Regions from separate parts of the Bacillus sp. PK5-006 genome, predicted to be linked through region 2. Evidence: predicted binding sites of a transcription regulator. Region 2 holds the regulator's gene; the other holds the start of a gene.
The links. The regulator CtsR, encoded in region 2, represses protease genes until heat stress. The targets are predictions, from matches to a motif close to ATGGTCAATAAAGGTCAAACA.
Positions count from the first base shown of each region.

Region 1: the regulator CtsR is predicted to act here: its motif matches at 2,115-2,135, upstream of clpP (ATP-dependent Clp endopeptidase proteolytic subunit ClpP).

Region 1 is NZ_CP096414.1:607,740-611,155, reverse strand. Features, by position in the region: gene M1D84_RS03025 (macrolide family glycosyltransferase) at 1-624, opposite strand, end outside; gene M1D84_RS03020 (ABC transporter substrate-binding protein) at 793-1,683, opposite strand; tRNA gene M1D84_RS03015 (tRNA-Arg) at 1,857-1,932, opposite strand; gene clpP (ATP-dependent Clp endopeptidase proteolytic subunit ClpP) at 2,186-2,782, shown strand; gene M1D84_RS03005 (LOG family protein) at 2,843-3,416, opposite strand, start outside.
Region 2 is NZ_CP096414.1:3,630,324-3,633,739, forward strand. Features, by position in the region: gene M1D84_RS18500 (protein arginine kinase) at 1-864, opposite strand, end outside; gene M1D84_RS18505 (UvrB/UvrC motif-containing protein) at 869-1,426, opposite strand; gene M1D84_RS18510 (CtsR family transcriptional regulator) at 1,441-1,905, opposite strand; rRNA gene rrf (5S ribosomal RNA) at 2,083-2,198, opposite strand; rRNA gene M1D84_RS18520 (23S ribosomal RNA) at 2,260-3,416, opposite strand, start outside.

The sequences.
Region 1 (3,416 bases), 710 kb from region 2:
ATCATGCTGGTCGGCTCTTTTTAGAAAGCTCGGTCCAATGAAAACAAACGAATCGTTTAATGAATCAACAGACGGCTGGAAATATTCACTTGTATAGACGATATTCAGTTCTCCACGATTTTTCATAAATTGCATCAAACGCGTTGGCTGAACGCCAAAACGCTCTTGTATTTTTTCTAACAGATGATCGGCTTTCTCATCCTTTCTGTATAGCGGTGTATCAAAATGCGCCTCTTGCAGCACAAAAGATGGGTTGGACCCAATGCTCGGAATGTGCAAGTAATCTCGAACAAGCTCCCCTGCCCCAAACATATCAAAGTAAACCAAATCAAATGAATGCTTCTCGGAAAGTGTTTCCACCACCTCTAAAATATCATAGGATGTTTGCAGCATGGCATGAAAGAACGGCTGCATAGAATCTAAATCTCCTTCTTCCACATGTAATGTCCGAATATAGTCTGGATGTATATGTACGTGAGCGCCTAAGCGTTTGATCCGTTCCTCATAATGTACAGTTGTGACCGCATGCACTTCATCGCCTCGATCCGCCCATGCTTTGATCATTCCTAACATAGGGTTCACATGTCCTTCAGCTGGAAACGTAATCAATAAAATCTTCGCCACAAGAAATCCCTCCTCATTGTCAATTCCCTTCCATGTTAATCATATACAGCAAGCCGGCTCAACAAATACGCCTGAGAAGGGAAGAAATGAGTCTTACGTCCAGTATTTCATGATGAAGCGGCATGAAAAAAGACAAAGTCTCCTAATGAGCACTTTGTCTTTTTCACATTATGATTTGAGCAGCATTTTTTTAAATGCAGCAGATTGTTTTTCAATGGAGATTGGATCTGCATAGATAAATTCCTTGATTGAGTAGTACAGGACATGTCCTTGCTTCACCGCTTGATTTTTCTTCCATACACCGCTTTTCGTAATATCAAGATTTGGCTCTTTTCCATCCTTTGTTGGTACAAGTAAATAGTCCCCTGTATACTCATTCATCTCTTCTAGTGAAATCCCGAGATAACCTTCCTTTGGAAGTGCCTTTTCTGCCTTTTCAGGCAAGCTGAATCCATAGCCTTGATAGATGACTTCCCCGCCGCGGCCAAAGTCTGTACCAAATAAGTACACTTGCTTTGGCTGGACATCCATAATGGAGAATGTCTTGTCATCACCAATTTTCGCTTTCACTTCTTCCCCGTCTTTCTTCAGCTTCTCATCCATTTCTCGTATTTGTTTTTTCGCTAACGCTTCTTTTCCAAGAATCTTTCCAATTTCAATATGCATTTCTTTGAAGCTGTGTTTACTTGTCGTAAACGTGATCGTTTTGGCAATCTTTTTATATTTTTCAATCTGTTCGGTTTGTGAATAAGCAATGATCAAATCAGGCTTCAGCTTTGCAATCGCCTCCACATTTTCGATCGGTACCCGCTTCACACCTGTTTCATCTAAAAATGATGATTTAGGATAAACATCCGTCATGCCAACAGGTGTCACACCTAACTTTTTAAAGTTCCCAAGCTGCGCTGTTAACACAACAATCCGCTTCGGTTTGGCAGGAATGGTGATCTTTTCACCCGTTTCCGTTGTATATGTACGCGTACTTGCTGCTTGCTCTTTATTCTCTTTCTGCCCGCATGCCACTAACAGCAGTGCCAGCAGACTGACCAGCCAGATCATTTTTTTCACTTACGAAACCACCTTTAATTGAGAATGATTATTAATTATAGCATAAATAACCATTCATAGATGAAAAGTTTTAAAAGTGAATCATACATATAGCGGAACGAAAAAACCCTCTCCAAAGGAGAGGGTTTCGTGAGACCATTGTCTATCGTAAGCAAGGTCAGATACGCGCTCGGAGGGATTCGAACCCCCGGCAGACGTGGTACCGGAAACCACCGCTCTATCCAACTGAGCTACGAGCGCACGATATGTTTTTTGAACGTCAGCATATCAAATTATAAGGGAAATGCTGCAAGAAAGCAATGATTAATCATTCGCCTTAATGATGTATTTTCTTACTTTGTATTCATACACTAATATGATGGTTTGAAGTAGAATGATTTTGGGGAAAATGGATAGGGGTATTTGAATTTAGGTCAGCGTTTTGTTTGACCTTTATTGACCAAAAATGTATCATTGAATTACATACTTACCTAAAAGGTGAAGGAGGAACATTATGAATTTAATACCTACAGTCATTGAGCAAACAAATCGTGGGGAAAGAGCTTACGACATTTATTCTCGTCTTTTAAAAGACCGTATTATCATGCTTGGTTCTGCGATCGATGACAATGTTGCCAACTCCATCGTGTCACAGCTGCTTTTCTTGGAAGCTGAAGATCCAGAAAAAGATATTTCTATCTACATTAACAGCCCTGGCGGTTCAATCACAGCTGGTATGGCCATTTACGATACGATGCAATTTATTAAACCAAAGGTATCAACTATTTGTATTGGTATGGCTGCATCTATGGGTGCGTTCCTGCTTGCTGCTGGAGAAAAAGGTAAGCGTTATGCTCTTCCAAACAGTGAAGTCATGATTCACCAACCACTCGGCGGTGCCCAAGGTCAAGCAACAGAAATTGAAATTGCGGCAAAACGAATCCTTTCTTTACGCGATAAACTGAACCAAGTACTTGCTGAACGTACTGGTCAGCCAATTGAAGTCATTGAGCGCGATACAGATCGTGACAACTTCAAAACAGCGGAAGAAGCACTTCAATACGGACTCATTGACAAAGTCTTGACCCGTAATACAGAAGACCAAAAATAATGACCACAACACAAACCGTCTGTTCCTTGAACAGACGGTTTTTTGTGATTGACATATACTTTAAGACAGCTCCGTCCATTTCTGCTGAAGAGACGGTGTTTGATAAGAAGCCATCTGCGTGATTAATTCCTCCGGTTCACTCGAAGCATGTAACAATTGAAGGTGTGATTCATTCGAAAAACCTTCCTGTACACTGAATTTCACCATGTCTATGAGTGGATTGAAGTAGTCATTTACTTGATACAATCCAATTGGCTTTTGATGGATGCCGATTTGTGCCCAGCACAGCACCTCAAATAATTCTTCATATGTACCAAAGCCGCCTGGCATCGCAATAAACCCATCGGCCAGCTCGCTCATTTTTGCTTTTCGTTCATGCATGCCTGTTACCTCAATTAGCTCTGTCAGCTCTTGATGCACGACTTCTCCTCTAAAAAGCCCCTTAGGCATGACCCCGATCACTTGCCCGCCATGTCTCATGACCTCATCGGCAATCGCGCCCATTAACCCAATACGCGATCCGCCGTAAACAAGACGAATGCCCTGCTTCGCCATATAAGCACCCAGCTCTACAGCCTTTTGTTTATAGACATCATTTACACCTGGATTCGAACCAGCAAACACACAAATCGTT
Region 2 (3,416 bases):
TGTTTCCTTTGATTCAATCATACGACAATTGGCCAAAATCCCTAAGGAACGGTACACTCTGTCCTCAAGTTCAATTTTAGATGTTTGATATAAAGCTTTTCGTGCAGATCGCTCTTGTTCAATGAGCTGAGCGGTCACACTATTCAAGTCATCTACAATGTCTTCTTCTGATTGACCAAGTGTCATTTGATTTGATATTTGAAAGATGTTTCCTATTGCTTCGCTGCCCTCACCATAAATTCCTCTGACCACAAGACCTAATTGATTAATGGCCGGAATAATCCGATTCATTTGTCTTGTGAGCGCTAATGCTGGTAAATGCATCATGACCGAAGCCCTAATACCTGTACCTACATTGGTCGGACAGCTTGTTAAGTATCCTCGCTTTTCAGAAAACGCATAATCCACTTGCTCTTCAATCCAGTCATCTACCTGATTAGCCGCTTTTAGTGCATTGGCTAGCTGAAAACCTGGGAATAAGCATTGGATTCGAATATGGTCTTCTTCATTCAGCATCACACTGATTTCTTCATTTTCAGAAAGCAAACAGCCGCCAAATCTTGATTCAGCTAAATTGGGGCTAATCAAATGCTTTTCAACAAGTACCCTCTTTGCTAAAGGCTGCGTTTCATTCATTCGAATCAGAACAAAGTTTCCAATGTCCTTCACTTCCTGGCTAGCAAACTTTTGTTCGAATTGCTGGAGAACAGCTTCAGCTTCAGCTTGAGAAAACTGAGTTGGGAAACGAACATGCTCTAGATTGCGAGCTAGCCGGATACGACTGCTTAAAACAATGTCACTTTCTGGTCCTTTTTGTTTCATCCACTGACTTAGAGCGTCTTGAATAAAATGCTGGAGCGACATGTCGTTAATCTCCCTCCCTCTGCTGAGATTGCTCATGCTCTAATGCACGAATTTGATCTCGAACTTCCGCTGCCTTTTCGAACTCTTCTTGTTCAATCAGCTGCTTCAGCTCTTGCTGCATTAACTCAAGTTTCCGGCGAACATGCAGGCTGCCGGCAATTCGTTTTGGGACTTTTCCATTATGGACTGTATTTCCACTATGGACTTTCCTTAAAACAGGGTTCAGATACTGATCAAATGTACGATAGCATTCTGCACAGCCAAATCGGCCTGTTTTTCTGAACTGCTGAAAGGTTAAGCCACACTTAGGACATTGATCCACTTCTTTCGCTTCTTGAAAAATAGACGAGCCCTTGTTAGCACTTGTGGTGAAGCTAGGATCAATATTCAATAAGCCTGATAATAAGTTGTGAATCGAGAAACCTTGGTTTCCACTCATAGCATATGAATCACTGTTTTCTTTTGCACATTGTTCACATATGTGCATTTCTTGTTTTTCTCCATTTATAACTTTCGTAAAGTGAAAAGTGGCTGGTCTCTCATTACATTCTTGACAAATCAATCTTTTCACCCGCTTTACTTTAATTTCAGAGCATTTAACATCGCTTTCATCATCCGAGCACGCAGTTCATCACGTTCAGGTAAATCAATATGCAATACAGAACGGTCCATGACACTAATCATCATCTTAGCTTCTCTTTCAGATAAAATGTTATTTTCAACAAGACGCATGATGATATGATCAGATGCAGCCTGTGATAAACGATGATATATTTGGGAAATAATGTTGTTCAATAAGTCGACTTCATCATTCATTTTGACTTTAATGATGCGGATATAGCCACCGCCGCCACGCTTACTTTCAACGATATAGCCTCTCTCGCTCGTAAAGCGTGTATTGATAACATAGTTAATTTGTGAAGGTACGCATTGAAATTTATCTGCAATTTCATTGCGCTTAATTTCTAATATTTCTCGACCGTTCTGATCCAAGACTTCCTTCAAATACTGCTCGATGATATCAGAAATATTTTGTGCCACTCCGCCTCCTCCTCCATTGACTTTGACTATATTTGACTTTAATCTTACTATAAATTTTTTCGATCGATTTTTCAAGATAATCGCTCAACTAACAATATTATTTCCACATTTATATGGTATCAAACCTCTCAAAAACACAAAAAAGACCAGTTCCGACTGGAACTGATCCTTATAGAAGCTTGGCGGCGTCCTACTCTCACAGGGGGAAACCCCCAACTACCATCGGCGCTGAAGAGCTTAACTTCCGTGTTCGGTATGGGAACGGGTGTGACCTCTTCGCTATCGCCACCAAACCTGATGGAGAGAATGTTCTCTCAAAACTAGATAACAATGTTCATGCTTCACATTAGAATATAGGTTAAGTCCTCGATCTATTAGTATCTGTCAGCTCCACGTGTCACCACGCTTCCACCTCAGACCTATCAACCTGATCATCTTTCAGGGATCTTACTTCCTTGCGGAATGGGAAATCTCATCTTGAGGGGGGCTTCATGCTTAGATGCTTTCAGCACTTATCCCGTCCGCACATAGCTACCCAGCGATGCCCTTGGCAGAACAACTGGTACACCAGCGGTGCGTCCATCCCGGTCCTCTCGTACTAAGGACAGCTCCTCTCAAATTTCCTGCGCCCGCGACGGATAGGGACCGAACTGTCTCACGACGTTCTGAACCCAGCTCGCGTACCGCTTTAATGGGCGAACAGCCCAACCCTTGGGACCGACTACAGCCCCAGGATGCGATGAGCCGACATCGAGGTGCCAAACCTCCCCGTCGATGTGGACTCTTGGGGGAGATAAGCCTGTTATCCCCGGGGTAGCTTTTATCCGTTGAGCGATGGCCCTTCCATGCGGAACCACCGGATCACTAAGCCCGACTTTCGTCCCTGCTCGACTTGTAGGTCTCGCAGTCAAGCTCCCTTGTGCCTTTACACTCTGCGAATGATTTCCAACCATTCTGAGGGAACCTTTGGGCGCCTCCGTTACATTTTAGGAGGCGACCGCCCCAGTCAAACTGCCCACCTGACACTGTCTCCCTGCCCGATAAGGGCAGCGGGTTAGAAGGTCAATACAGCCAGGGTAGTATCCCACCGATGCCTCCACCGAAGCTAGCGCTCCGGTTTCCAAGGCTCCTACCTATCCTGTACAAGCTGTACCAACATTCAATATCAGGCTGCAGTAAAGCTCCACGGGGTCTTTCCGTCCTGTCGCGGGTAACCTGCATCTTCACAGGTACTATAATTTCACCGAGTCTCTCGTTGAGACAGTGCCCAGATCGTTGCGCCTTTCGTGCGGGTCGGAACTTACCCGACAAGGAATTTCGCTACCTTAGGACCGTTATAGTTACGGCCGCCGTTTACTGGGGCTTCAATTCGCACCTTCGCTTACGCTAAGCGCTCCTCTTAACCTTCCAGCACCGGGCAGGCGTCAGCCCCTATACTTCGCCTTACGGCTTCGCAGAGACCTGTGTTTTTGCTAAACAGTCGCCTGGGCCTATTCACTGCGGCTTCTCGG